4 regions of the Paenibacillus sp. FSL R10-2788 genome follow, and region 4 is predicted to be linked to each of the others. Evidence: riboswitches for the same ligand, from Rfam matches in the RefSeq annotation. Region 4 holds a riboswitch; each other region holds the start of a gene.
The links. A riboswitch is a leader RNA that binds a small molecule or an ion and turns the genes downstream of it on or off. The one in region 4 is predicted to bind cobalamin.
Positions count from the first base shown of each region.

Region 1: linked by a shared signal. The riboswitch ahead of NSQ50_RS02370 (anaerobic ribonucleoside triphosphate reductase) and the one ahead of metE (5-methyltetrahydropteroyltriglutamate--homocysteine S-methyltransferase) in region 4 are both predicted to bind cobalamin.
Region 2: linked by a shared signal. The riboswitch ahead of NSQ50_RS03790 (S-layer homology domain-containing protein) and the one ahead of metE (5-methyltetrahydropteroyltriglutamate--homocysteine S-methyltransferase) in region 4 are both predicted to bind cobalamin.
Region 3: linked by a shared signal. The riboswitch ahead of NSQ50_RS04430 (DUF4430 domain-containing protein) and the one ahead of metE (5-methyltetrahydropteroyltriglutamate--homocysteine S-methyltransferase) in region 4 are both predicted to bind cobalamin.

Region 1 is NZ_JBBOQA010000001.1:534,613-542,161, reverse strand. It holds gene NSQ50_RS02400 (SDR family oxidoreductase) at 1-763, shown strand, start outside; gene NSQ50_RS02395 (DUF3221 domain-containing protein) at 955-1,299, shown strand; gene NSQ50_RS02390 (hypothetical protein) at 1,615-1,830, shown strand; gene NSQ50_RS02385 (undecaprenyl-diphosphate phosphatase) at 2,108-2,911, opposite strand; tRNA gene NSQ50_RS02380 (tRNA-Thr) at 3,634-3,705, opposite strand; gene NSQ50_RS02375 (MTH1187 family thiamine-binding protein) at 3,800-4,108, opposite strand; cobalamin riboswitch at 4,487-4,721, shown strand; gene NSQ50_RS02370 (anaerobic ribonucleoside triphosphate reductase) at 4,964-6,949, shown strand; gene nrdG (anaerobic ribonucleoside-triphosphate reductase activating protein) at 6,946-7,461, shown strand; gene NSQ50_RS02360 (ribonucleoside-diphosphate reductase subunit alpha) at 7,517-7,549, shown strand, end outside.
Region 2 is NZ_JBBOQA010000001.1:862,684-870,232, reverse strand. It holds gene NSQ50_RS03790 (S-layer homology domain-containing protein) at 1-3,615, opposite strand, end outside; cobalamin riboswitch at 3,780-3,980, opposite strand; gene NSQ50_RS03785 (cellulase family glycosylhydrolase) at 4,323-6,044, shown strand; gene NSQ50_RS03780 (transposase) at 6,115-6,363, opposite strand; gene NSQ50_RS03775 (hypothetical protein) at 6,429-7,010, opposite strand; gene arcC (carbamate kinase) at 7,203-7,549, opposite strand, start outside.
Region 3 is NZ_JBBOQA010000001.1:1,027,204-1,034,752, reverse strand. It holds gene NSQ50_RS04435 (methyl-accepting chemotaxis protein) at 1-293, opposite strand, end outside; gene NSQ50_RS04430 (DUF4430 domain-containing protein) at 494-3,058, opposite strand; cobalamin riboswitch at 3,229-3,431, opposite strand; gene NSQ50_RS04425 (GAP1-N2 domain-containing protein) at 3,559-6,555, opposite strand; gene NSQ50_RS04420 (hypothetical protein) at 6,552-7,549, opposite strand, start outside.
Region 4 is NZ_JBBOQA010000001.1:4,906,113-4,913,661, reverse strand. It holds gene NSQ50_RS21920 (sensor histidine kinase) at 1-907, shown strand, start outside; gene NSQ50_RS21915 (ABC transporter ATP-binding protein) at 993-1,763, shown strand; gene NSQ50_RS21910 (FtsX-like permease family protein) at 1,738-3,687, shown strand; gene NSQ50_RS21905 (DedA family protein) at 3,706-4,329, shown strand; gene NSQ50_RS21900 (undecaprenyl-diphosphate phosphatase) at 4,380-5,240, shown strand; cobalamin riboswitch at 5,340-5,545, shown strand; gene metE (5-methyltetrahydropteroyltriglutamate--homocysteine S-methyltransferase) at 5,701-7,549, shown strand, end outside.

The DNA.
Region 1 (7,549 bases), 4.4 Mb from region 4:
GAAAAGTGAAACACCTTTTAAAATTGCCTCCCATCGAAAAGACAGTGAGTATGTTTATTTTGATTTTGAAAATGCTGATTCTTTTCGTCCAGCGTTAACAGGAGTGAAAAAATTATTTTTACTGCGCCCTCCTCATATAGCTGACGCAAAAAAATATTTCCAACCCCTCATAGATATCGCAAAGGAAGTCGGAGTTGAACACATTGTGTTTCTATCTCTATTGGGCGTAGAGAAAAACCCAATTGTTCCACACCATAAAATTGAAAAAATCATTAAAAAATCAGGAATTCCATATACTTTTTTACGCCCAAGTTTCTTCATGCAAAACTTAATTTCTCAACATGGGGAAGAGCTACGTAAAGAAAAGGAGATCTATGTACCCGCAGGAAAAGGCAAGACTAGCTTTATCGATGTTCGTGATATCGGTACTGTAACAGCTAGAATCCTAACTGAGAATGGTCATGAAAATAAAGGTTACTCGTTAACGGGAACTGAAGCGCTAGATTACTATGAAGTAGCTGAAATTTTATCTGAAGAGCTAGGAGAAACAATCAAATATGTTAATCCATCAGTTCTTCAGTTTAGAGATAAAATGTTAACAAAAGGAATTCAAAAAGAATTTGTGACTGTTATGATTGGAATTTACTTCACTGCAAAAATTGGATTAGCCAAAAAAATCACGCCCGATTTACAAATATTACTTGGTAAAAGACCCATTACATTCAAAGAATTTGCACATGACTATAAGTACGAATTAGTTTAATCATGGTGGTTTTTTGGCTAAACCATCAGGAAGCATTTCAGGATACATTGTTACTGCCGCGTGCGAGGGGAATCAATAAAGGTCGTCATAATGGATATGCTGCTGTTTATTCTTATATTGGTAATGTACAAAATGCTATGCCTGTGCAACCGATTTTAAACTGATGTCGTAACCACTAGAGGGGAAGGTCCATGATTCAAAAACCACGTACTACTATTAAATGGACTCTTATTTTTATTTTTTTGTTATTAGTCACCGCCTGTAGTAAGAATGATGAAGTTTTGAAAGGAATTGTACACACAATAGATGTAGAAAATAAAAGAATTTTAGTAATTTCCGAATTAAAAGAAGAAGACTTGAACAAGGAATACAAGGAGGTGCTCGAATCTAATGAGTACTCTCAAGCCATTTGGGTAAATAAAGTTGCACCTTCTAAATATAAAAAAGGCGATGAGATTAAAGTATTTTTTGAAGTAAGTGATGATTCATTCCCTGCACAAGTTACCGCCAAAAAAATCACCAAAATCAAGAATTGAGCAAAAAGAATAGAATCTACTATAAAGAAGCGGCTTCTCCAAAGGGACGGCGCTTCTTTGTGTAGATTTAAGGAGAAATCCATATTTATAAATGCACTCTGTGCAAAAAAGTGACCCCACCACTTTCGGCAGGGTCTAGATCTATTTTATAAGGGGGTTATGTGATTACTATAATCCTCTTAGCTTAAATAAGTATGAAGCCCGTCTAAAGATTTGCTGAAATATTATTATTTTTATCGAAACCGATCAAATATAGTAACGTATCAATCTTAATTTTCAAATTACTACATATACAAAATGGAGGTGTGTATAAAGATGAAAATACTCAGTCTATTGCTTGTAGCATTGTCTTCCATTGGAGTAGTTGCCACATTCGGGTTTTCAACATTCAGCTTAATCACAGGAATTATAGGAGGGCTTATTGCAGCATTTGCAATTTCAGGCTACTTGCAGTCTGTCAGACGTGATTACCCCAATGAGAGCTATGAGAATAAACAAGTTAAGTATCAATCGAACTATAATACTTGGTAAGCAAAAGCCCCACCTTAAACTGGTGGGGTTTTTCATATTCCCAAACACTTGTAAAATCACTTTGTGATATTAATGGTAGAAGAAACAAACGAGGGATAATGGCTAGCTGTAGAAGTGCTTTCACCGAAAATTCATTCCTTAGTTCATAGACTACTTGAGCTTTGTCTTGTTTGGTGATTTCCCCTTGTTTTGAACCTCTAGTTTAATCTGTGCAGGATATGATGTATAGCCCTTTTTAAAAGCTTCTTTCCCATGATGTTCATATTGATTAATCCAATTACTGTATGACAATTAAATAGAAGAGAGCCGCTAAAACAAACCGGTATAGAGCAAACCACTCCAATCGAAGTCGCTTAATCAGTTTGATGAACGTCACTACTGCAATCATTGCCACAAGAAAGGATGTCGCAAAGCCAATTAACATTAGAAGTAAATCGTCAGAACTCAGCAAATCACGACTATCGTACAAATCCAACAAGCTTGCACCAAACATAACTGGCACAGAAATAAGGAATGTAAAATCTGCGGCGGCTTTTTGGCTAGTGCCAAGCAACAGGCCACCTGAAATTGTCGAACCTGATCTCGAAAATCCCGGCCATAACGCCAAGCATTGGAACAGACCAATTCCGAAAGCCTGTTTATAATTAATCCCATCGATAGTATCAGCGGTTTCAGTCCGCCTATTTCGCGCTGCAATGATCATCAACACGCCACCAACAACTAGACCGATCAAAACAGGGGTTGGGCCAAATAATTGGCTTTTTATTGTGTCCTTGAAGAGAAGATATAGGATTAATGCTGGTAACATAGCCAAAATCATATGAATGACATTTAATCCTTTGCTTTTGGAAAAATCCATTCTAATCATATTAACCCCAATTTCCAAATACCTTTTCCAATAAAGAATTAGAACTGCCATCACTGCACCCAACTGAATAACAATTTTAAAAGTTATTGCAGCATCTCCCTCAAAGCTAAGCAAATCGCCTGCTAAAATAAGGTGTCCAGTAGATGATACTGGTAAAAATTCAGTTAAGCCCTCTATTATGCCAAGTATTATTGCTTTAATTACGTCAGTCATCAGTGGATTGTCCCCTTTCGGAAATAAAATCATTTAATTTCCAGTATAAGGGAGACACGTAAACTTCCCCATCGATTAACCTAACAATATTCAATTCAGAATGACATAATTGTCACATTGCTCATTATTTCAGTCTTAAGGGGGCTTTGGTTTGCAAAACACAAAATATTAAGTATAATGTTACTGTCGAAACGCTAAGGCGTCTGTACAGGATGGCTACCTGGCACTGATGATGGCAGGCCAAGCGCTTTATAAAGTTTTCTTTATGTGTATTTATACTTTAGGAGCGTGGTTATCTATGAAAATTAATATTACCGCACATTTTAACATTGATATTACTTTATCTCTTCATCTGTTAGCCGTAGCCAGTCTTGCTTATGAACTCAGTTCACTGACGAGCTCGTGAAATTCGAGCGAAAAGTATCTGTACTAAGACACCTTGTGGTGTCTTTTTTATTTTTATAGTAATTACCATCTAACCGATCTGCCCCCGCAAGAAAAAAGCAGCTTATGCTGCTCCTCCTCCACCATCCTTCATTCTGATTGCTGTCAGCTTGCGACACGCCTTCCATCTGCTCGACAGTGACCACTAGTCATACCGTTTTCATTAGCTATTTCGCCATGTCTTATCTTTTAGAAGAATGTTAGAAGCCAGGGGATTTAATGAAAAATGACGCGGTCCCGAACCCTCGGAAATCCGCGCCACATATGGTTTTTTGGGATGCTGGTGAAGGGAATTGAACCCCCGGCCTACGCATTACGAGTGCGTTGCTCTACCCCTGAGCTACACCAGCTTAAAGCTGATTTTTCTGTCAAACAAAAAATATTATACAACTTTCAGCCAGAAACGCAAGCCTATTTCTCCCTGTTTTCCGCCCTCCTAAACTGCTAATCCACCTGTAGCTTACGCTCCACAGACTCTAACTTTCCACGGCTAGTGGAGGGTTTATCGCGGCGGTCGTCTATTTTAAGTGAGGTAGAGACACGTTCTGCACCTGCGGCAAAAGGAGACTCATGCAAAGCTTCTACCGCGGCAAAAATGCGTTGCAGAGGCCCTTCGATGATCGTCCCCATGGACGTAAGTTCATATGTAATCCCTTCTACTGTCTTCAGCACCCGCTGCATATCCGCAACATAGCTGCTAAGACTGGTACTGCCTGTTCCAATTGGAATAACTGTAACTTCAGCAATAGGCATGAGAATACCTCCTCGAAATTTTATAGTACCCATCTTCTTCCATTGTAACAATTCCACCGCTCTGTCACAAACTAAGCAAGATTATCCTCCCTTATCTCTTCTATTTCTTCTGATTACTCCAAAATATGACTTTGGGCTAAGAGTATTTTCTCATGCGCAAATTCTAGGGTCATCTGCACTATATTTATGGACTCTTTGTGGCATCTTTTCGGACAATTTATGAATCATTTCGAATCTCCCTGTGGATCAATTGTGGATTACTTATGGACAGCCTGTGGATCATTTGTGGAGTACTTTTAAAGAACCCGCTCCCCGCGCGGGTTTTCTAAAAAACTGTTTACAAACACAACATCTTGGGTTATTTTTATCTAACGACAACAAAATATAGTGGAGACAGGCGCTTTGATCCTTAACCGGATTTAGAGCTTAATAGGGAAGCGCGGTGAGAATCCGCTGCGGTCCCGCCACTGTAACCGGATGGCCTTCTTAAGCTTCTGGGAAGCTTGAGAATCCACATCTCCCGGCAGATGCCACTGAGGGTTAGGAACACCCTTGGGAAGGCGCCGAGAGATCCCACGGAAGCCAGGAGACCTACCTGTTTCGACGACACCAACTATTGATGCCTGCGAGGAACAGGGATGGTGTCCGCATGCGGTCATCTACGTAGAGACCTCTGCAAATATCCGTGTGGATATTTACATAACGCATCGGGCATTTTCTGCCATCCTCGGGTAGGGGATGCTTTTTTTATGTAATCAGAACAAATATACGACTGCTTATGGTAGTCCAACTTCCTATGGATATATGGATTTGATGATAGATGTTTTTCTTTTATACTGAGAGGAGAGCTGTACAATGACGTTGTTGGAGAGACAATTTAATGGAGTAGAAAATGCACGGGAAGTTCTTTTAGAAGAGCTCATTGATTTAGGCCGGGATATTATCGACAGTCGGGATATGGACCTATTGCGCGAGAATGCCAATTTGAATGGAGAGAGTTTCTCCGGTAAAATGAGCAAGTTCGGCAGTGAATATTCAAAATGGTACGCCCGCAATTTTACGATGCCGCCGCAGCTAGTGCAGGCTATTGATGACAATGTCGTCTATGTGCATGATCTGGATCAATACGCGATTGGAACGACGAACTGTATTTTTATCCCGTTTGATAAACTTCTCCGTGAAGGTTTCAATACCGGCAACGGCAGCGTTCGTCCTCCGAACTCAATAATGACTGCTATGTCTCTGGTAGCGATTATTTTCCAATCCCAGCAAAATGCTCAATATGGTGGTGTATCCGCCAATAAACTCGACTATGATCTGGCACCTTATGTAACCAAATCCTTCGCCAAGCTGTTCCGCAAGGGTCTGGATTATTTTGAAGAAGGACAAGCTGATGAATCTTTGGGCGAGATTACGATGAGCCGGACCGATCTGGCGGAGTTATATCCAAGAGCGTTCCGTTTTGCACTAAAGGAAACCGAAATCGAAACCCTGCAAGCGGCTGAAAGTATGGTACATAATCTGAATACCATGTCCAGCCGATCCGGTGGACAAATACCGTTTACCAGCATCAACTACGGTACTTGTACTTCACCAGAAGGTCAGCTTGTGATCAGTTCTCTGCTAACAGCAACTATGAACGGACTTGGCAGCGGAGAAACACCAGTGTTCCCGATTCAAATCTTCAAATGCAAGCAAGGAATCAATCAACAACAAGGCGATCCTAACTATGAACTGTTCCTAAAAGCGGCTGAATGTTCTGCGCGCAGACTATATCCAAACTTCGCTAATCTGGACGCTCCGCTCAACTTGCAGTATTATGATCCAAGTGATCCTGATACGGAGTTCGCTACAATGGGCTGCCGAACCCGAGTGCTCGGTGACCGTTTTGGTCGTAATCATTGCTCTGGAAAGGGCAACCTTTCCTTTAATACACTGAATCTGGTTCGGCTAGGTCTGGCACACGGCACAGTAACAGGCAGACGTACCGTCGCAGACGAAGCTGGCTTCTATGAAGATCTAAATCATTATATGGATATTGCGCTGGAAGGACTTCTTCATCGGTTCCACATTCAAACCGCACAAAAAGCTAAAGCTTCCGATTTCATGATGCGAGAAGGCGTCTGGGAAGGCGGCGAGCATCTTGCACCTGATGACACTGTAGGCGATCTGCTAAAGCATGGCAGTCTGTCTCTTGGCTTCATCGGTATGGCGGAATGTATGAAAGCTATGTACGGCAAACACCATGGCGAGGATATGGAAGTTCATGCCAAGGCGCTGGCTATTGTGCGTCATATGCGGGACTATTGCGATCGGAAAAGTGAGGAACTGGATCTCAACATCACTCTGTTCGCAACTCCAGCAGAAGGTTTGTCCGGTAAATTCACAAAAGTTGACCGCAAGGTACTGGGTTCCATTCCGGGCGTAACTGACCGTGAATATTATACGAACTCTTTTCACATCCCTGTATACTTCGATCTGGGTGCTGCTCAGAAGATCAGCTTGGAAGCTCCTTTCCATGAATATTGCAATGCCGGGGCTATTTCTTATGTCGAATTAAACGGCAATGCACGCAACAACCCATCGGCTTTTATCAAAATTATTAAATATGCGCTCGAACAACAGGTCAGCTATTTCAGCATTAACCATCCGATTGACCGCTGCTCCAGCTGTGGATACGAAGGCGTAATTGGGACAAACTGTCCTTCCTGCAACGCACATGAGAATGACGTGCACATCCGCCGTTTGCGCAGAGTTACAGGTTATTTAACCGGCGACTATCAGACCCGCTTTAATGCCGCCAAACAAGCTGAAGTACGGGATCGCGTTAAGCATCTATGAATATTTGCGGTTACTATCCGGAGTCGATTAACGAGGGAGAGGGCATGCGGGCCGTCCTCTTTCTCAGCGGCTGCCGCCATCGTTGCCCGGGATGTTTTAATCCCGAGACATGGAACTTTAAATATGGAGAAGTCTTCACCTTAGAACGACAACATGAAATTATTGCAGAAATCGCCGCTAACCCTTTGCTGGATGGTCTGACACTGGCAGGCGGCGATCCTTTTTTCTCAGCAGAAGAGTTGCTGGGGTTCATTCATGAGCTTCGCGCTGTACTGCCAGGCTTCTCAATCTGGATTTACAGTGGTTATACGTACGAAGAACTTACAGCCCTTCCCGGTACGCCGGAATGGGATCTACTTAAGCAGTGTCAGGTGTTAATAGATGGAAGATTTGTAGAAGAACTGAAAGATACTACGCTTCTCTACCGGGGAAGCTCCAACCAACGCATTATCGACATTCCGGCCAGCATGAACGGCTCGGAGGTCTTTCTGTGGCAGCCTGCTGCGCTATAATATATCAATTTTTGATATTGAAAATTAATTTGAAATAAGAAGGGATGAACTAACCATGCCGCAATTCGTAGTAAAACCGGATAATCGC
Region 2 (7,549 bases), 4.0 Mb from region 4:
CGATGGAGTGGTTCCGCCACCATTGTTGCTGCCATTTCCTTCACCATTTCCACTACCATTACCTTCGCCATTACCGTTACCACCGTCGCCGCCAGGTGTTTGTACTGCACTGGAAGCATAAGCAATGTAGTCAGTGAAGTGATTGGTTTTTACAATTAAATCATTTCCACTATCATAGGCATACTCAGACTTACCGCTTGCAAAACCTAAGTCATCACTTGCAAATTTTTGAATGGCATGAGGAGTGCCATTTTGAATATAAGCTGCATCTTTTCCTTTAAGGTCCTTAAAGGTTAACGTAATAAATTGACTGAATTCTACTCTTGCACTACCACCCATGGAAAATGCTTGAAGAATGTTATCAAGCTTCTTGTCCCCGGGAATAATCTGATTCACACTATCTTTTAGTGCAGATTCTCCACCGGTTAAAGCTGAAATCAGTTCAATTGCAGAGGCATCCCCACTTGTAACTTTTGCACCCTTAGGAATGACTACAGATACGTTACCTTTTATGGCCTCTATCTGAGGAAGGTCGCTGTTACTTGGTAAATTGACACTAACCTTCGATTGATTTCCCTCCGGAATAGCTACTGTGATTTCTTTGTTGCTATCTCCAGTGCTGATCGGAACGATATAATCATTAGCGTCATTTGGGATTTCAACTTTCGGGTTCTCCCCAGAAGGTAACGGAAATTCTTTCGGACCCTCTGGTTGCCCAGGCCCAGGTTCTTCTGGTTGTTCCACTTTCACATCATTCATATCAAAGAGACGGCTGCTATGATTGATCAGACGATCATAAGACACAAGTGCATACGTACCTTGGTCCGTTGCCATATTGTCCACTTTGCCTGTGAGGATATGCTTAAATCCACCCTCAGGTGCAGCAAAGCTAAGCAGTGCATCAATAAGCGAATTTCCACTTTTAACAAATCTAGCGTCCGTGTGCGGATCTACACCTACACCAGTTAAGGCTACAATTACCTGCGAGATACTCTCGCTGCTAGTGCTTCCCCAGCTTGTAAATCCGCCTTGATTGTTTTGGTTATCGGACAGCCATTGGATGGCCCGATCCACGGCAGCTTTTACATCATCTCGGGTTGCATAATAAGGTGCAAGAGCTTGCATCGCCATCGCAGTCATATCGATATCGGCTTTGGTTACGCCTAATGCCCAGCCACCAGCTTCTGCTGTACCTTTTTTAACCTCTTTATCTAAAATATACTGAACTAGTTTTTCTCTTGTGGTCTGTTCTGTAACTCCATCAACTACAGGGATCTCATAGTTATGGCTATCTAGCGCAATCAGAGCAAAAATCGGACCATTATTGCCTTGCTTTTGGATATATTGATAATCAGCGAGTGCTTTTCTCAGATCATATCCCGCAACATTTGTGATATCTTTTCCGATAGAGGTAAGTCCTAGAATCGCTCTGGAATTCTCTGTGCTTTTATTGGCGTCGAGTTTTCCATCCTCTTTAATGATCGATGCTATTTTCGTTGCTACATTGTTGTAATAAAGATCGTAATAACCGTTAGGTACTGTATAGTTCGCCCGTGCCAGAGAAAGGATCGACCATTCTCCACTACCTGTACCAAACGACGGATTCTTTACAGTGTTTAGAATATAGGCAAGGCTTTTATTTAATTGTTGTTTGGCTACAACAGTAGTAGGTTGTTCTAATTGCACATCATTCATATCAAAGAGACGGCTGCTATGATTGATCAGACGATCATAAGACACAAGTGCATACGTACCTTGGTCCGTTGCCATATTGTCTACTTTGCCTGTGAGGATATGCTTAAATCCACCCTCAGGTGCAGCAAAGCTAAGCAATGCATCAATAAGCGAATTTCCACTTTTAACAAATCTAGTGTCAGTGTGCGGATCTACGCCTACACCAGTTAAGGCCACAATTACCTGTGAGATACTTTCGCTGCTAGTGCTTCCCCAGCTTGTAAATCCGCCTTGATTGTTTTGGTTATCGGACAGCCATTGGATGGCCCGATCCACGGCGGCTTTTACATCATCTCGGGTTGCATAATAAGGTGCAAGAGCTTGCATCGCCATCGCAGTCATATCGACATCGGCTTTGGTTACGCCTAATGCCCAGCCACCAGCTTCTGCTGTACCTTTTTTAACCTCTTTATCTAAAATGTACTGAACTAGTTTTTCTCTTGTGGTCTGTTCTGTAACTCCATCAACTACAGGGATCTCATAGTTATGGCTATCTAGCGCAATCAGAGCAAAAATCGGACCATTATTGCCTTGCTTTTGGATATATTGATAATCAGCGAGTGCTTTTCTCAGATCATATCCCGCAACATTTGTGATATCTTTTCCGATAGAGGTAAGCCCTAGAATCGCTCTGGAATTCTCTGTGCTTTTATTGGCGTCGAGTTTTCCATCCTCTTTAATGATCGATGCTATTTTTGTTGCTACATTGTTGTAATAAAGATCGTAATAACCGTTAGGCACTGTATAGTTCGCCCGTGCTAAAGATAGAATCGACCATTCTCCACTACCTGTACCAAACGACGGATTCTTTACAGTGTTTAGAATATAGGCAAGGCTTTTATCTAACTGTTGTTTGACGGCAACTGTAGTTTCCAGTTTGTAAGTAACTTGATAAGTTACATTTGTTTTGTTTCCAGCTCCGTCAAGAGCCGTTACAGTAATTGCATTACTGCCTGAATTCAGAGAAGCTTTGTACTCCCCATTCGCAGGTGATAAAGTAACACCATTCAACTTCACTTCTGGAATGATGTCACTATATACATTGTCTGTGACAGCTACTTTGAAGCTTATATCTTTATTAGATACTTCCTGTTTATCTTGTATGCCACTTACAGTAATAACAGGGGGTTCTATATCTAATGCATGGTTAAGCCCTACAAGCGCATGATCTACACTTATTTGAGAGCTTGCCATATTTTCGAGCACGGAATAGGCTTGATAAACTGCCGATTGTACTACTGGTCTGTCCAAAATAGTTTCTTTATTAGGGTCACTGTTAATCTCGGCGATTTCCGCAGTTAAAGCATCCTTATTGGCAAGTTGAACTGGGATTTCTCCCCAGCCGCCAAGATCAGAACCATAGCCATAAGTGGTGAACTGAGTTCGAATGATATCACCGTCTTGAGGCTTATAATCGGTCATCCCAAACGGAGGAAACACATTATTTACTGCATACATCCAACCCGACATGGAAGTATAGTCAAACTGACTTAACCACTCTGGGTCTGCTTTAGTGCCGACTGTATTCCCATCAGCTGAAATCATATCTAAAATATATTGTGGAATATTGACTTCGCTTCTGCCACTATCTTTAACTTCTGATAAATAAAAACCACTATCTATATTTCCTAAATATCTATAATTCCCATCTCCTAGCGCACGTGTTATTAAAGATGCGCCATTATCGCCTTCATAAATCGGAACTTTAATAGGTTCCTTAATATACCCTTGGCCTACGGTGAATTTCTCTACGGCTACAGTTACGTACCCTTTAAGAGTAGAGCTTGCTCCATTTGCTTGAGCCGGGATAACACTTGTAGAGAATGTCGTAATAAATACAGCTACAATGAGTAACCACGCTAAAAACTTATTTTTCTTCATTTTTCCATAACCCTTCCCTTCATACCTATGATAAAAAAACAGAATAAACTTTCTTATAACCACAAAAAAACCACTCAACATAAACGTCAAGAGGTTAAGATAGTGAACCACAATACTAGCTGGCAAACACTATTCAAGCACCTCTCTATCGATCGTAGAGTTTGATGGTGTAACAGAAAAAGGCAGATATTCTGGCTCAAGTATCATCACCCTTGCTGCCTTCCCAGTTTCCCAGTGGCATTTTGCAAGGACTCCTCTTTCACAGCGGCGGGACCGCGCGGGATTCACACCCGCTTTCCATTTAACCACTCTATGATTGTACTTCCGCAACATTCATAGTTGGCACCTATTTCTAATTTTAAATTTTCATGCTTCATCATATCTAATATATATGCTTTTGTCATGTTATATTTCTTTTTTGTATAACGGGCAGCTAGAGATAATCCTATTGAATAACCAATTTCTACGAGTAGGGATATTTAAATAATTTCTTTATCCAACTGTGGGGAAAATTAATTTAAATCACTAATTCTTATATGAATTTGCCACAAATTAGTAAGGTACTCGCTGAGTGAATTCTATGTTAGGGTATATTCAGAAAGCGTTTACAAAAATAACATTGGAGGTGTTCGTGTTCATCTAACCACCAAGTACAGCGTCAAAGCCAGGTCCAAGCATCCTAAATTTATCTCACAAAGGAGAATTCAATGACTACGCGAATCCAGAAATCCTTCTTATCATTGACACTTGTCACCGCTCTTCTGCTCTCTCTGTTCTCATCCATGGCTGCAGCTGCAACTAAGGATGAGCAACAAGCTAAGGCAGCGCCAAAGAGTAAGATCCAATCCTATGTAGACGAAATGCAGCCCGGATGGAACCTCGGTAATACTTTAGATGCTACAGGTGAGGACGAAACCTCCTGGGGCAATCCTCGTGTGACCCAAGAACTTATTAAAAAGATCGCCGCTCAAGGCTATAAAAGTATTCGGATTCCTGTGACCTGGGATACTCACATGGGTGCGGCACCAGACTATACCCTAGAAAAAGCCTACCTCGACCGTGTGGAAGAAGTTGTCGGCTGGGCACTGGACGCCAAGCTTTATGTCATGATTAATGTCCATCATGATTCCTGGCTATGGGTAAGCCATATGGAAGAAAAACACGATGAAACGCTGGCGCGTTATAATGCAGCCTGGACTCAAATTGCCGATCGCTTTAAGGACAAATCCGATAAGCTGATGTTCGAGAGCATAAATGAACCTCGGTTCACCGATGGTGGAAGCACAGACGAAGCAAAAATGGAGCAAATGCTTACTGAACTCAATAACTCCTTCTATCAGATCGTGCGGAAATCCGGTGGGAAAAACGACCTCCGCCCACTTGTATTGCCTTCATTAGAGTCTTCACCTACACAAACAAGAATGGATCATCTCTATAAGACGATTACGGCTCTAAACGATCCGAATATTATTGCGACCGTTCACTTCTATGGCTTCTGGCCTTTTAGTGTGAACATTGCCGGCTACACCACATTTGAAAAAGATACAAAAAACGATATCACTCAAACTTTTGATAACGTTTACAATACATTTGTAGCTAAAGGCATCCCTGTCATCGTCGGCGAATTTGGTTTATTAGGTTTCGATAAAGACACGGGTGTGATTGAACAGGGCGAGAAGCTTAAATTCTTCGAGTATCTGACTTATTATTTGAAAGAAAAGAAAATGACTTCCATGCTCTGGGATAACGGGCAGCATTTCAACCGTAAAACTTATAAGTGGTCTGATCCTGAACTCCACAATGTATTAATGTCTGGTCTGAAGGAGCGTTCCTCCAGCACCGAAAGCGATTTGGTCTACCTAAAAAAAGGTGCACAAATCAAAGATACCAAGGTTAAGCTAAACCTGAACGGCAATAAGCTAACCACCATTAGTGCCAACGGAAAATATCTGACCAAAGGTAAAGATTACACATTAAATGGTGAGGAGCTCATCCTCAAAGCCAGCCAACTCAAAAAGCTCACAGCTTCCCAAAAATACGGTGAAAATGCCGTGCTGACTCTGAAATTCAACAAGGGTGTTGCGTGGAGACTTAAGGTGATTGTGTATGACACAGCTAAATTAAGCGATGCAAAAGGCACGACTGAATCCTTTGCCATTCCGACCACCTTTAATGGTAACCAGCTTGCCACAATGGAAGCTGTATATACCGCTGGTGGCAATGCAGGTCCGCAGGACTGGACTCCATTTAAGGAATTCGGCAATACCTTCTCACCTTCTTATAACACTAAAGAAATCAAGCTGCTTCCCGCGTTCTTTAAAGATGTTAAAGACGGCGAGGTTATCCTAAAATTCCACTTCTGGAATGGGGATATCATCACCTACAAGATCACGAAGAGCGGAGCAAACGTTGTAGGAAAGTCCTCTTAAGCATCCGTCCTGTTAACAACACAAATAGGGGTGTCCCTACGCGGGAACACCCCTATTTGTATTGTACCCATCACATATTAACCTCGTCATACGAAATTATCATCAACCGATAAATTAAATAAACGCCAAGATAGGCTCCGGTAATAAGAAACATTGGATTTAAAAATATCGCATGGATCGAGGTCATAAATACAGCATGATCCCTTAATATTTCGTAAATCGCCAAAGCGGAAATATTTCCAAAGATAATCGCACTTAAGACCGAAGCAACATTGAATACCATACGCCACTTTATCGATTTACCTTGTAACATCAGCATGACAATGGGAACAATAATACTACCAAGTACGATTAGAAATTTCATCCAGTCACCTCGGTAAATTTTTAATCGTCCAGTTCCACGCTTTCGATTTGTCCGTCTGCATTTACCGTCCACTCGATTTCAACGCCATTATTTAATCCGAGCTTGTCTTCATCTTCAATGACTATATGATCAGGAATCGTTAAGGTTTGCTCTTTACCACCCTCCACTTGAACGGTAATCTGTTTATCCTTAACCGCAGTGATCCTTCCGTCATATTCAATCTGCTGCAAAACAATCTTTTGATTCTGATCTGTAATGGTAACCCGCTTGCCACCGTCGCTTAACAGTTCAACCTTTTTATGATAGCTATCTTTTAACGAAACATCCTTGATAACTCTCTGAATGCTCACTCCCTCTGGAAGTTCCCCAGTATTTGAACCGGGTGACGCAGATGTCATGGGTTGTTCTGTTGCGTTATTCGTAGGCGCAGGTGTAGTAGCTTCTGCAGAAGGTGCTGTGGTTTCTACTTGAGCCGTTGGAGTAGCCACTTGAGTCTCATCCGCTGCTTTAGTGCATCCACTTAACAATACCGTACATGCACAAATACAACAAAGAATTGTAGCCCTGGTAAAACGTTGTGTTGTTCCTTTATTCGATCTCATCTTTTACCCCCGCATTTTAATGTATTCTTTTTTATATAGTGGACATAGTTTTACCTCTTATCTTCCTTTTATTCACCAGAATATGGCCATCTGAAAGCAGCAGTTGAGTAACAATTCATGAACATGTCAAAAAACCGCCCTGATTTAGATCAGTGGCGGTCTCCATGAAATGATGAGATAAATAAGATCATATTAATTTACAATATGTGTGCCAGCCTGTTGACTCATCGCAGCTTTCATATTTTCCGGATTAGTAATGATAACTCTACGTCCCTCCTTTTTCAAAAAGCTAAGACTTGCTTCAATTTTAGGCTGCATACTTCCAGCAGGAAAATGACCCTGCTCCGCATATACCATCATTTCTGCCGCTGTAACTTCTTCAAGAGCCTTCTGCTCAGGCGTACCGAAATTTACACATACCTGAGGAACTCCTGTTGTAATAATCAGCGATTCTGCATCGATCTGTTCGGCCAACAGACTTGTAGCAAAATCTTTGTCAATGACCGCATCGATACCTTCGTAGGTATTATTTTCGGTTT
Region 3 (7,549 bases), 3.9 Mb from region 4:
TTCATAAGTTCATTGTTATCCTGAACCTTCACTTGGATACTCTCAGAAAGTTCTTTGTTTTTGCTGGCATCAACGCTAATCAAACGCTCCAAAAGATAGGATTCAATAGCCCGATTATTCGTACGCATCTGCCCCACGTAAGAAACAGGCAATAAATTTTCATTATATGTCTCATTTGTCTTTTCGGCCATTCGGGTCATCGTGATGATGCCTATGCCCCCTACAACATTCACCATGATTACAGCGAATACCAAAAGCAGCCCTATTTTGTATTTCACTTTCAAATTTTTCATCTACACTCCGCCTTCGCATTATCTTATGATCTATCTATTTTTATCGGTCGGAAGGGCTAAGAGTTTGATGATTTTTTGAATATTGTGTCGAATAAAAGTATATATTGTCATAAAACGACTTTCCTCCAAATATAAAAAGGGCGGGCACCCGATCCGTTAGTTACTCCGAATCCATGTACCCGCCTAATCAATCCTCTTCCTTATTCTCCAGAGGTATAGTACCAATATAAAGTATCACCGTTCTGCAAAATATAGCTGTCTGCACTTATGCTTGGATCAGCATCCCGGTTCGTTTTATACTTCCATCCGCTGCTTGGGCCTTCATCAAATTCAGCCAACCCGTCAATAGACTTCACGTAGATGCTTCCAGCGTTGCCGGATGATACTACCTTAGTGCCTAATTGACTGACTAGTAAGCTATAAGCCGTTTCGCCCTCTTTTAGAGCTACTGTTGTACTGGCTAGGATGGTTCCCTTCCGGCTATCTCCAATCACTGAAAGGGTAGCGGTAGCTTTAGCTGGAGCAATAACAGACGATCCAACAGTCAGAGACTGAGTATAACGCGCTACGCTCGGTACGCTGTCTTTAGCATAGCCGGTAACAGTCATTGTATAGCTATTTGCCGGGAGACCCCCATCAACAACAGCTACACCTTGTTCATTCGTGATTACCTTCTTATCACCAATCGAAACCTGCACACCTGCTGCTGGTGAGGTAACCGGATCAGAAGTGAAACTGTCCTGATTCCACACCCACTTTTTCTGAGAAACCTTTACGGTAAAAGCTTCATTAGCTTTTGGCTGCGTTGGGGAAAGCGCCACAGAATCTATAACCTGTGTATTTTCACCTGCATAATAGACAAGCACACGATCGGATTCCTGTAGTTCGAACGCATCCATACCCACACTTGGATATATCCACTCCCCGCCGCGTGATACTACGAAGCTCCACCATCCGTCGTAAGTACCTTGCGAAACTCCATGGATACCTGATACAAAGTTGCCATAAGACGATTTGGTGATATCTACTTTAAAATCATCGGTAGACCCTAGTTGCTGCAACGCTTCAAGAGCATTGGAGGCTTTTAAAGTCCCTTCACTAATCAATCCTTCCGGGCCTTCAACGGTAAGTGAAGCTGTTACATTCTTAGAAATTACCTTTATAGCTTTTGTATATTTAGCAACCGTTGGCGCTTTACCTTCGCGGTAGCCAGTTACAGTCAGTGTATAGTCACCTGCGGGCACATTTCCTGAGAATACGGCCTCACCTTTAGCATTCGTCGTTACCGTCTGAGCTCCAATTTGGACCTGAACACCCGCAGCTTTTGCAGTTACAGGAGAGGAAGTGTTCGTAGCAGCGTCCCATTTCCACGTCTTACTAGTTACAATGACGTTAAAAGAATCGCCCTCTTTAAGATTTGCTTTGGAAAGGGTAACGGAATCCACAAGTTTAGTGTCATCTCCGGCATAATAAACCAGTACCTGATCTGAATCTTTAAGTACAAAATCACTCATGCCTACATCGGGATTAATCCATTTTCCGTCACGTGATACAACATACATCCATCCGTCATAACCACCAAAGCTTCCAGCAGCAATACTTCCGATGCCAGTCACATAACTGCCCGAAGGATTCGTGATCGGCAAGTTCGTTTGAAGCGCCAGCTTCTCTAACGCTCCAAGTGCGTTGCCAGCATAGGCGTACCCTTGTGCCAACGTGGCCCGTGGTCCCTCAATCGTTACAGGAGCGTAGATGAGTGAGCTCTGAACGGAGGATTTGGAAAAATCGTATAGCTTACTGTTGCTTCCTTTATACAGCAAATTATACGCAACCAGCGCCTGAAGTCCTTGCTCTGTCGCCAGAACATTACTGCTTCCACCACGGCTATGGGTGAAGCTACCATCAGCTAGACGATAGCTAAGCAGGTTCTCCATTAGATCCACTTTGTTTTTGGTGTATTCTAATCCACTAGGATCAACTCCGAAGGATGTGAGTCCAAGGATTGCTTGTGCGCTACTTTCAGCACTGTCACCGTAACCCCCATGGCTATCTTGAGCTGCAGATAACCAAGCTACGGCTTGTAGCCCTGCTAAGTAGGCTTCAGGATTATTTTTATGTGCCGCCAGAGCCGTCAAGGTTATCGCTGTCATATCAGACTCACTTGCGCCCGAGGTTAATGCAAAGCCCCCATCCGGATTCTGTTTGGAGAGAATCTCCGTAAGGAGCTTATCCGCCGTCCATTTCGCGTCACTTGGGATATTATATTTACCAGAATCCAGCGCAAGTAAGGCATATACCGGATTATTTAGCGTCTGTTCACTGAGCTTGCTGTTATTATAAATTTTCTCAATCAGATTATAGCCAGGAGTCGTTCCGTTACCAGCAAAGCTAGTAGGATCTGCACCAATCGCTCTCACTGCGAGCACGATTCGAGCATAATCGGTTACATTGGCGAAATTGCCAGCTGCATCCTTTACTTTTTTCTCAAGCTCTGAATGGTAACTGGCTGGCAGCTTATATCCTGCTTGCGCTAATCCAATAGCTTGCCAATCCGATTGCACGCCACCTTTCAAGAGATATTCTGCAGCCGCATAAGTCGCATCCGCAACATTAATCCGCTCCGCAGCAGTTGCTTCCAGACCGGAGCCAGCGCTCGCTTCTGCAAATATTTGTCCTGCCGGAGCAAGAGATGTTCCTAGAATTGAAATGACCATGAATAAGGCCAGCCCAAGTGCTACAAACTTGGAAGACATGATTTTCTTCATTGTTTAACCTCTTTCTGTATAAGAATGGGTACTGCTGGGAATAAGACGCATAACATAAAGACCGCCCCTTTGGAGGGCGGTCAGGGAAGATTACAAATCGAGGCTCCGGCGCTTGCTTCCTGCCGATAGTCCATCTGTATATGTTCCACATTCTTACCCCACGAAGAATAGAAACGCTCACAAAAAAGGCAGGTCTCCTGGCTAATGCTTCATCGCTGTTCTTCACCTTCCCACCCTACCTTCAGGGCAGTGGCTTATAGAAGAAACGCTCCGCACATACAGTGGCGGGACCACGCCGGACTCATGCACCGGACTTCCCTTTTAAGCAGACGACTAGATTGATAGAGTCTGCACCTTTTCCAGTATGTAGTATCTTATTTTGACATCCATAATCATATCTATTAATACATAGCATGTCTATAGAAAAGCTTAGTATGGGCAGCAAAAAAATGAACAGCAATACACCACCTGCCGGTAGGTATTGCTGTTCAGAAAGCTTGTTATTCGGCTGTTCCTTCCGGACTTGCAGTTGGGGAGGGTTCAGCACTTGAATCAGAAGCTGGTGGAAAATTAGGGTCGGGATCTACGATCAATGTAAATCTTCCGGCCTTGATCATACTTTTCTCTAGAATTGTCGCTCCAGGCTCCAATGTAACCTCAACCTGATAGGATGGTTGTTCACCTTCAGTCACAGCTGTTGCGGAAGGCAACCCAGTGCTGTCCTCAGTATCAGAGGAAGGCGTAGGAGACGGAGAAGCATCAGCTACTGCGTTAGGAGCATCTGCACCTTCTGCTGTTCCTCCAGTAGTGCCAGCGGCATCTGAATCGTCAGCGGCGTTTCCCTCATCCGTCCCATCCGTTGACGGCACTGGACAAGTGCCATTCGTAGCAGCGACCTTAAAGCTTTTATCTATCTCTGTAGACGAAGACATTAAACTAATCTCAGTCGGTTGAAACTGCACACAGTCATCTGCACTTGCGAAGGTGAACACCAATATGCTGCTCCCCTTATCTCCTTCGTCGCTCTGATCCTTCAAGTATACTGAAGCCGGAGGCAGCTCATTACCTGCACTCTGAACAGGGGTCGGCTCAGGGCTTGTCCCCGGCAGAGCCGTCTTCGTATCATCCGGGCGTAACATACTGAATACGATAATTGCAATAATCACCAGAATACCCGTAATGGAGCCGGAGATTAAGAGTCGAAATCGGCTGCGGCTGATCCAGCGCGCCAGCGGGGAAGCCAGTTGGGAGCGGGCTTCATTGTACACATTTTGCAGAGCAGGCCGAGCTGCCGCGACATAGTTCTTTCGGAATTCCCGATTCTTGAACGCTTCACGATCACTGCTCAGGAAATACTTCAGAATCGCCTTACGGTAACCCGGTTGCAGCTTTTTATTCGAAACCGTAAATAAAGGATTGCCTTGCGACCAAGCAAAAAACCGATAGATGATTTCTTTGTCGGAACCGGATTTACGCTTTAACAGCTCCAGAAGCGCATCGTAATCCAGCGGACCCCCTTCACGCTGAGTTGTATAGTAAAAGGCTAGCGGAAGCCGTTCAAAGGGTTCCAGAACACGCGCCTCTTTTAGCAAACGACGACCCAGTAGCTGCACATCGTCTAGTTCCTGCGGAGACAATCCTGTAAAAATCTCTTCATTCGGCTTCTCTTCACCAAACCAGCGGTAAGCTGCACGCAGCGCATTCTCTTTCTGCTTGCTAATCCTATCCAGTGGCGGCTGCCAATCGACAACATTACCATACCGTAAAAAAACTACCTCCAGAAGCTCCTCCTGCGTCATATCGGAAAGCGATAAGCGGTTCAGTAAGAATCTATCTGCTGAAGCAGCAAGATCCTGCATTAGGGAGAGTGCCTTAGGAGCAACTCCTGTTCCTTTGCGGCGATCTTTTTCTGCCTTATCTACAATTTCATGAATTTCCGCTACAGAAGCCACCGGATCATGTTCCAGCTGGAGCTTTTCAAGCAAATAATCCTTCACAGCATTTTGAGCAAAAGACTGCTCTAACGCCACTGGCAGGAACCGCCCCCAATGGAGTACAAAGCTCAGTATATCCGCAGATCTGGACGCCGCAGCTAGTCTTGATTCCATATAAGGCTCAAGTAGCTGCTTACGGAAATATGTTTCAGACATCACGCGCTGGAAGTAGGCTGCACTTAACTCATCATTACTCTCAATGATCCCGTAAGCGGCACTCAAGATATCCTTGCGGCCCGCTTCCACACTATGAAGCATCCCATTGATGAAATAATCCACGATTCTGACCCTGTAATTGTGATCCTTAAGTACAAAATACTCCTTAAAACATTCCATAATCGCCGGATCTGGCACATTCCTTTGCCGAATCAGATCAAATTCCCGGTCGAACCGTTCTAAGAAAATATCGTTCAAGCGGATTCTAGAATGAATTGCACCGTCTGGTTTAAGGTAAGAGAGCAAACCACTTAGCACCGCACTCTTATTCTCCGTATATAAATGCTCGTTCCCTTGCTCAATCTCATAAAATATAGCCAGCTCATTATAGAAAGCAAGGGATAGCTTATGCTCAGGACTCTCTCCACGCAGAATCTGATCGGCGAAGCTTACAAAGTCGTTAATATCTCCTGGATTCAGCAGTAACAGCTTCCACACCAAATCAGCATAAGGCTGGCGGGACTCACCAAAATCGACATTTCCCATCCGTCTGGAAGCCAAATCGAAGGTATAATCCTTCTCAATACTGCGATCACCGGGACGCAGCGAACCTTTTTCCACAAAGCTAAGATGTATATATTTACGGCTTTTCGGTTCATTCGCATACGTAATCACGCCTAATCTACGGCGGAATTCATACGGCAGCACGCTATACAGAATTTCTGTAAGCTCCACCGCCCGCGCGGACAACTCCGTGATAGGTACGTTTAGAGCCACGTAGATTTTTTTCTTACCTGCTACAGAGAGCATCACAGCTTGCAATAACGCCTTGAATATCCCTTCATCAATCCCTAACAAGCGTAAGCCTGCGATTGGGTCAGGGCTGCGGTCTGTGCGAACAACTGGAATAGAGGGCAGCTCCGGCAAAGTTCCACCAAGCTCTCCAGTATAACTCTCTGCAAAATCAGCATGCAGCCAGTCCCCATAGCTCTGGACAATTTCTTCGGAACGTGAAGCAGGAACTACATAGTTATGTGCAAAAAAGGCGCTTCGTTGGCCTGTGAAATCGGCCGCTTGATAACGACTAAGCCCAATAACTGTATCCCCGTTCTCGGCATGAAATAGGTGCAGCGCACCAGGATATGCAGCCTCATCCTTCTCCCCACGCGCGGTCAACTCCGCAGGAGCATCGTAGAGGCAGAAGGGATGAAGGATTTTTTTCACAAAATTATTGTCTAGACTATCTGATTTCGCTACCGTATCGAAGCCTTCTGTGGAACGAAACACTCCGCGACGTTCGCGGGTATACATCTGTTGGGCGATTGTTGACCCTGAGAAACCATTCACGGGCCGTCGCTCCCCTCAATATACTTCAGCTTATGCAGCAGCCAAATAAAAGGCTCGTCTACACGAATCGGGCTTACTACACCCTCAATCTTTTGATTCACAGGATTGCTGCCCAACGCAGATACTGCAAAATAACCCGTATTCGCGAAATAAACATCCATCGTATCTTTAAAGGGTCTGTCCACCTTACCAATAAATCTGCGAATTTCCCCGTCGATGTTATGGAACTCGTCCATGTTTAATGTTTTGCGATGAACATAGTTATTGAACACATTGCTGTTGGACTTGATATAATCGCCATCCTCATCCTTCAGCGAATGCAGCATATCACTTTTTGCAAGTACAACCGCTGTTGGAATGTCTGTCTTACTCTTTTCCTGATAGGCAATAAAATCACCAAACATCGTCAGCACCACATCGCGCGGCTCGTCATATTGTGAGACCCATTCTCCGGGGCGGTCACCGATGTTAATATGAATTTTTTCACGGATAGAACGGATTTGCAGCGGATCGACCATAAACAGAATACCCGCAGAGTTCTTGATATGCTGACCATGAAGTCCAAGATAATCCTGATCCACCATCCCCTCACCTGCTACATCAAAGAATACAAGTGTCAGTGGCGGTTTATTTTCATCCTTAAAGACAAATTGAAAGATAAAAGGCTCCTGCATTTTTTCCTTCTGTGTAGAAGCCAGCAGATCCCCGCGCTCAAAAAGCGGTTCTTCATACAATGTACGGAACTTACGGCTAATCTCTGCATTAAGCGGCATACAAGCGGCATCAAAATGACCTGCTGTAGTATGCTGCAACGTGTGGATCAACGAGGTCATATACACCGATTTCCCGACTTGGGATGCCCCGATAATCGAGATGATGTTACTTGGCACCTTCCCGGCAGTCACCGGCAGCTCATTATGGCAGGCCGGGCAAAGCCGTCTGCGCGTAAGCACACCGTAACGATCCGTAAGCCCAGTTAACACATGATCCGTGT
Region 4 (7,549 bases):
GAATGTAAGTTTATATGCCGCGCTGCTTAGCACTTGTCTACTGATTGGCTACCTCGCTTACCGTTATGTCACCAATCGCACGTTCTATGAACGTTTGGAGACTACGCCCTCCTCTCTCGATGAGGCAGGTGGCCCTGCACAGGATTCTCCGCTAGCCGTAAGCTTGCGAGGTTTACTGGGGTCGCAATTCCGCCTCTACAAAAATGATTTGCACAGCTACCGCCACAAATTAGAAGAACATATTCACTTTATTAATCAATGGGTACATGGCATGAAGACGCCGTTGTCTGTCATTCATCTGATCATTCAGGATAAGGATGGCCCTCCTTTTACGGCAATTGGTGATGAACTGGATCGTCTGAAAAAAGGACTGGATACCGTGCTTTATACGGCCCGTCTGGATACTTTTGAACACGATTTCTATGTGGAACGGCTGAATTTGGAGACAATCGTGCGTGGTGTGACCTCTGAGCAGAAGCGGCTTTTTATTCGAAAAAGAGTTTTTCCAGCTATACAAATAGATGAGCAGATTACCGTAACTACGGATGAAAAATGGCTCACTTTTGTCCTTACGCAGCTGATTACGAACGCTGTACGTTATACGACTGTAGAGGGCAAACATGTTTTTTTTCAAGGGATGGTCACGGAAGATAAGCAGACTGTGCTTGAGATCCGGGATGAAGGAGTGGGCATACCAGCAGGAGATCTGCCGCGCGTGTTCGATGCATATTTTACCGGGGTGAATGGACGAACCTTCCAGGAATCTACGGGGATGGGTTTATATCTCGTGAAGCAGATCTGCGGCAAGCTTGGACATGAGGTGAGTATCCGTTCCGAAGAAGGAAGCGGGACCACCGTGCGGATTGTATTTAGGGAGCAGCATATAACAAACCTTACAAATGTGTAAGGGCATTGTAAGTTTCAGAAATAGCAGCCCATGTGTACACTTTGTATAATGAAGGCAATCCAGTCGAAAGAAGGAGAGGTAACACTTGCCCATTCTAGATGTTCATAATTTATCAAAAATATATGAGGGTAAAGTGTCCACTCAGGCGCTGAATCATATCCGCTTTTCTGTAGAAAAGGGGGAGTTCGTTGGCATAATGGGCCCATCAGGGAGCGGGAAAACAACGCTGCTCAACACGATTGCCACCATCGACCAACCGACCTCCGGTCAGATTCTGATCAACGGCCGAGATCCTAATCTGCTTAGCAGAAAAGAAAAGGCACTTTTTCGCCGTCATGAGCTAGGCTTCGTCTTTCAGCATTTTAATCTACTGGATACGCTCACTGTAGAGGAGAACATCGTATTACCTTTAACGCTTGCAGGTGCCCGTGTCCCAGAGATGGAGAGCAGGCTAAAAGAGGTCACTACCTTGCTTGGTATCGAACATTTACTGAAGAAGCGCACGTATGAGGTCTCAGGCGGACAAATGCAGCGGGCGGCTATCGCCCGGGCGATGATTCATCGTCCAGCGTTAATTTTGGCGGATGAGCCCACAGGCAATCTGGATTCCAAAGCCTCAGGGGAAGTCATGAATATGTTGACAGAGGTGAATAAGGAAGAAGGAGCTACGGTGCTGATGGTCACGCATGACGCAGTGGCTGCAAGCTTTTGCAACCGGGTCATCTTTATTAAAGACGGACGTTTCTATAGTGAAATGTACAAAGGCAGTAATAGAGGCGCTTTCTTCCAAAGTATTATTGATATGTTGTCTCTGCTTGGGGGAACCAGCCATGACCTTTCGGCAATTCGCTTATAGGAATGTAACACGTAATAAACGCAAATATGCCGCTTATTTTGTCGTCAGTGCTTTTTCGGTGATGATCTTTTTCGTGTGCGCTTTGTTTATTTACCATCCGGATATTTCAAAGAGCTTAATTTATAGTACGGCGGCTCATACGATGATGGTGGCAGAGGCAATTATTTATGTCTTTTGTTCTTTGTTCGTGCTCGTATCCGTTGGATCCTTCCTGCAGTCGCGGAAGATGGAGTTCGGAATTTTATTGATGCATGGAATGACGAAGAGACAGCTAAACACCATGGTTTTTCTGGAAAATATGATGATCGGCACCTCTGCCATCCTGACGGGTACCCTTCTCGGGTTACTTCTGGGCAAATTATTTCTGATGATCGGATCCACTTTTTTGGGAATTCCCCTGTTAACCTTTCATCTCCCATGGCAGGCACTTGTGCTTACGATCTGCAGCTTCGTGTTATTGTTTTTTCTGATATCGCTTTGCACCTTTGTTTTTATCGGCAATGAGTCACTGATGCGTCTGTTTCAGGGAGAGCGTAAGGCAGAAGAAGAACCCAAAGTATCCTTTGTATTATCTATTATTACTGCTGTATTGCTGATTAGTGGTTATTATTTGGCGGCTACTGCAAAAGCTGCTTCCGTAGAGAAAGTCATGTTTCCGGTCGTTGCAATTACGGTTATCGGGACGTATCTCTTTTATACCCAGCTAAGTATTTGTGTGGTTAAGCTGCTTAAGGACATTCGGCGCTTGTATTGGCATCGTACGAATATCATCACTTTATCGGGCTTGTCCTACCGCTGGAAAGAGAATGGCCGAATGTTTTTTATGGTGACGATTGTATCCGCAGTCTCCTTCACTTCAGTAGGGGTATTTGCATCGATACATACACTTTCCAGAGAGCTGAAATTGGATTATCCTGCAGCAGTGGGTTATGTAGCTAAAGGAAATCAGGCGGATGAACCCTTTGATCAGCATCTGAACGAAATTAAGGAAGAGCTCAAGACGCACGGACTCCCTTATGAAGCGCTTAGTATCCCGATTAAATATGCTGAGGTCGAAGCTCAGACTGGACCCGATCGCACTTTACGCCTTCCCTTGATTGCTTTTAGTGATTATAATCTCGCCCTGCAGCGTGCAGGTTTCACAACGGCTGAGCGTGCTCTGGTGGGCAACGAAGGTCTGGTGATGATTGGTTCACAGCGGGATCGCAGTTTAACAGAAGGCAGAGTAAAAGCGGTCTATTCCTTGCAGCAAGGACTTGCCATTAAAGAAATAGGTTATACCGCGCAAGTCCCCATTGCTGAATATTTATTGCCGGAGCTGGATGGTAGAGATGGCGGGGATTTTAGTGGTGTCGTGATCAGTGATGAGCTCTACAGCGCTATTGATCCCGTGCAGACGGATCTTTATACAGGTTTTTATGTAGAGGATTTTCCACAGACGGTAGGTATCGCAGATGATCTTGCCCATAAAGGCAAACAGTCCTATGAAAGTGATTCTCCGTATGCGATTGTGATCAGCGGCACGCTGTTTGAACTTCAGAAAACATTGTATAACACAATGCTTTTTGCTTCATTGCTGGTGGGTACTGTCTTTTTTATCGCGGCAGGCAGCTTTCTTTACTTCCGGTTATATACCGATCTTGATCATGATCGCAATCAATATTCCACTTTGTCCAAGATGGGGCTTACGGATAAAGAACTCAATCGAATAGTCACAATTCAGCTCGCTCTATTGTTTTTTGTGCCGGTCGGAATAGCTATTTTACACAGTGTGTTTGCCTTTATTGCGCTTCAACGGTTGTTCTACTTATCTATCGCAACGGAGACAGGCGCGGTGTTACTCGGATATTTGGCTGTTCAAGGACTATACTTCTTTTTTATTCGCAGCCGCTATTTACGCAACCTGAAGAAGAACTTGATATGAGAAATGGGGGTAACAAGAATGCAAGCATGGATTACAGATTTTATGGAGCAGTTTGGTTACTTCGGTATTTTTCTGATGCTGGCCTTTGAAAATATATTTCCACCAATTCCTTCAGAAGTGATCCTGCCCTTTGGAGGATTTATGACCACTACGACGAGCTTAACGATCCCTGGTGTAATCATTGCTGCCACTGCTGGATCACTACTGGGTGCAGTAATTCTCTATTATATTGGCCGATTATTGGATGTGAGCCGGTTAGAGAAACTGGTTGAACGCTGGGGGGGTCTAATTCGCGTTACTAAAAAAGATATCCACAAGGCTGACGCCTGGTTTGATAAATATGGCTATTGGACTGTATTGTTTTGTCGGATGGTTCCGCTGGTCCGCAGTCTGATTTCGATTCCGGCGGGAATGTCAGGTATGAAATTTGGAGTATTTATGATCTTCACAACGATTGGCACATTGGGATGGAATTTGCTGCTTGTGCTTATTGGCGCGGCTTTGGGCGAATCCTGGGAAGACATTGCCATGTACATGGATGTGTACTCCAATGTGGTCTATGTACTAATTGCTGGCGGATTAGTTATTCTTGGGTTTCTGTACTTCCGCAAACGCAGCCGGAGAATGAACACTGAGGGCTAAGCGGGTGGAGGACTGATAATAGAAATGACTATTAAAAAGGAGGGAAACACATGGAGCTATTAACGATTATTAAAGCCATTATTTTGGGGCTTGTTGAAGGTTTAACCGAATTTGCTCCAGTATCCTCCACGGGTCATATGATTATTGTTGATGATATGTGGCTGAAATCACAGGAGTTATTTGGACAATATACGGCAAATACCTTCAAAATAGTTATTCAACTGGGTTCTATATTAGCGGTTGTTGTGATTTTTAGAAATCGATTCATTGATCTGTTGGGCTTAAGGCGTTTCAGCCGTAAGCAGTTGGACCCTGTAACAGAGAAGCTACCGCAGTTAGAGCAGGGCGGGCACCTCAAGCTGACACAGGTTCTGGTAGGGTTAGTGCCTGCAGGTGTGTTAGGTGTTCTGTTTAATGATTATATTGATGAGCATTTATTCTCTACCTCAACGGTGTTAATTGGTCTAGTGATCGGGGCTATATTAATGATTATTGCGGATCTGTTTGGGCCGAAGAAGATCAGAACTGAGAGTGTAGATCAGATTACATACAAACAGGCACTTGGTGTAGGTCTTGTACAGTGTTTTTCGTTATGGCCTGGATTTTCACGCTCGGGCTCGACGATTTCTGGTGGCGTAATCCTCGGGATGAGCCATCGTGCCGCTGCTGATTTTACGTTTATTATGGCAGTACCCATCATGGCAGGTGCCAGTCTGTTGTCACTGATGAAGAACTGGCAATATTTCACCATGGACGCGCTGCCGTTTTTTATTGCAGGCTTTATTAGTGCCTTCCTATTTGCGCTGTTATCGATGCGTTTCTTCTTAAAACTGATCAATCGTATCAAGCTCTTACCGTTTGCTATATACCGTATAATTCTTGCTGCTGTAGTATATTTCGTATTTTTCTAAGTCCGTTATAAGGAATCGATATAACAGAAGCCCCAGTAATCTATTGCAGATTGCTGGGGCTTTCACGTATGATGACATCAGATTAAGACACTCAAATGATGAATGATATCGGAGACAGGTGCTGACCGGAAAATAGTAATTCGGTAGGCTTAATAGGGAAATTCGGTTCGAAGCCGATGCGGTCCCGCCACTGTAACGGAAGAATCTCGAGCAACAGAGGTCACTGGCAATTTACTACTGCTGGGAAGACTGCTCAAGATGTTGACGCCGCTAGCCAGGAGACCTGCCTGTTTCAACAGCACTGCTTCACCTACGGAAGATAGGGAGGTGTTAGACGTTAACCATGGGTATATCATGGGCGTCTTTCCCTTTGACTTTTTTAGGGAAGGGCGCTCTTTTTTATAGGAAAGCAAGTAGTTTTGGAGTTTGAAATAAGAGATTGAAGAGGGAGTGTATCGAAATGACGAATAAGGTAAAAGTAAGCAATCTTGGATATCCGAGAATCGGAAAGAACCGCGAATGGAAAAAGGCACTGGAGGCATTCTGGCAGGGGAAAATAAATGAGGAGCAATTCCGCTCCGAAATGGCAGCAATCCAGCTGCAGCATTTGAAGACCCAGCAAGAAGCAGGAATTGAGCTTATTCCGGTAAATGATTTTACATTTTATGATCATGTGTTGGATGCGGCTGTTATGTTTGGAATCGTACCTCCACGGTATGCGTATGATGGCGGCGACATCGGGCTTGATCTTTATTTTGCAATGGCCCGTGGTAATGCTGAGGCTACTGCCTGCGAGATGACCAAATGGTTCAATACGAACTATCACTATATCGTTCCAGAGATCGGCACACAAACACCACGCCTGACTGAAAACAAACCTCTAGCGGCTTATCGTTTTGCTAAATCGCAGGCAGGGATTGAAGGTAAACCGGTACTTTTAGGTCTGTATACCTTCCTTAAGCTGTCCAAAGGTTACGCAGCGGCAGATATCGCCAAGATTGCTGCACGTTTTGTTCCAGTCTATGTTCAACTGCTACAGGAACTGAAGCAAGAAGGGGTAAGCTGGGTACAAATCGATGAGCCAGCGATTGTTACAGGCATAAGTAAAGAAGAATTAACACTGCTTAACTCGATATACACAGACATTGCCGGCTCCGTGCCGGGCTTGAATATTATTTTACAGACGTATTTTGAAGCTGCTGAGCCGCTGGAGGCACTGCTAGAGCTGCCTGTTCAAGGCTTGGGTCTTGACTTTGTGCACGATGGTGGAACGAATCTGGCTTCCATCGAACGTCTTGGCTGGCCGAAGGACAAATGGCTGGGTGCCGGAATTATTGATGGACGGAACATTTGGCGTTCCGATTTAGACGCTAAGCTGCAACTGGTAGAAAAGCTCAGCGTTCATGTACCGCTTGATCGTCTTATTCTTCAGCCTTCTTGCAGCCTGCTGCATGTCCCAGTCACCGTTCAAGGTGAAGTGAAGCTGAAGGCGACAGTTAAGAATGCGTTAGCCTTTGCCGATGAGAAGCTTAAAGAGCTTAGTCTGCTCGGAGCAGCCGTCGCAGATAAAGGAGAAGCTTCTCAAGCAGCGCTGGCCGCTAGTCGTGAAGCTATTGCAGCGTTCCGCGCACTACCTGAGCGTGGCCGTAAGGATGTGGCGGAGCAAGTGCTTGCACTTGCAGCTCTACCAGACCAACGCAGTCTGCCTTTTGCTGAGCGCTTAAAGGTGCAGCAAGAGAAATGGCAGCTTCCACTTCTGCCAACCACTACAATTGGTAGCTTTCCGCAGACAGTCGAAGTGCGCCAGGCGAGATTGAAATGGCGTAAAGGGGTCTGGAATCAGGAGCGTTATGATGGATTTGTTCGTGAGCAGATCGCGGATGCAATTACCTTCCAAGAAAAGCTAGGTCTGGATGTTCTGGTCCACGGCGAGTTCGAGCGTACAGATATGGTGGAGTTTTTCGGAGAAAAGCTGGATGGATACTTGTTTACTAGTAATGGCTGGGTTCAATCCTACGGTTCCCGTTGCGTTAAGCCGCCGGTGATCTACGCGGATATTGCATTTATACAGCCTATGACTGTTAAAGAAAGCGTCTATGCACAATCGTTGACGAAGCTTCCGGTTAAAGGAATGTTGACGGGCCCTGTTACTATCCTCAATTGGTCATTTGTACGTGATGATCTCAGCCGGGAAGAGGTAGCCAATCAAATTGCTCTTGCCCTTCGCCATGAGGTAAAAGCGTTGGAAGATGCAGGCATCGAAATGATTCAAGTGGATGAGCCGGCTATTCGTGAAGGACTTCCGCTAA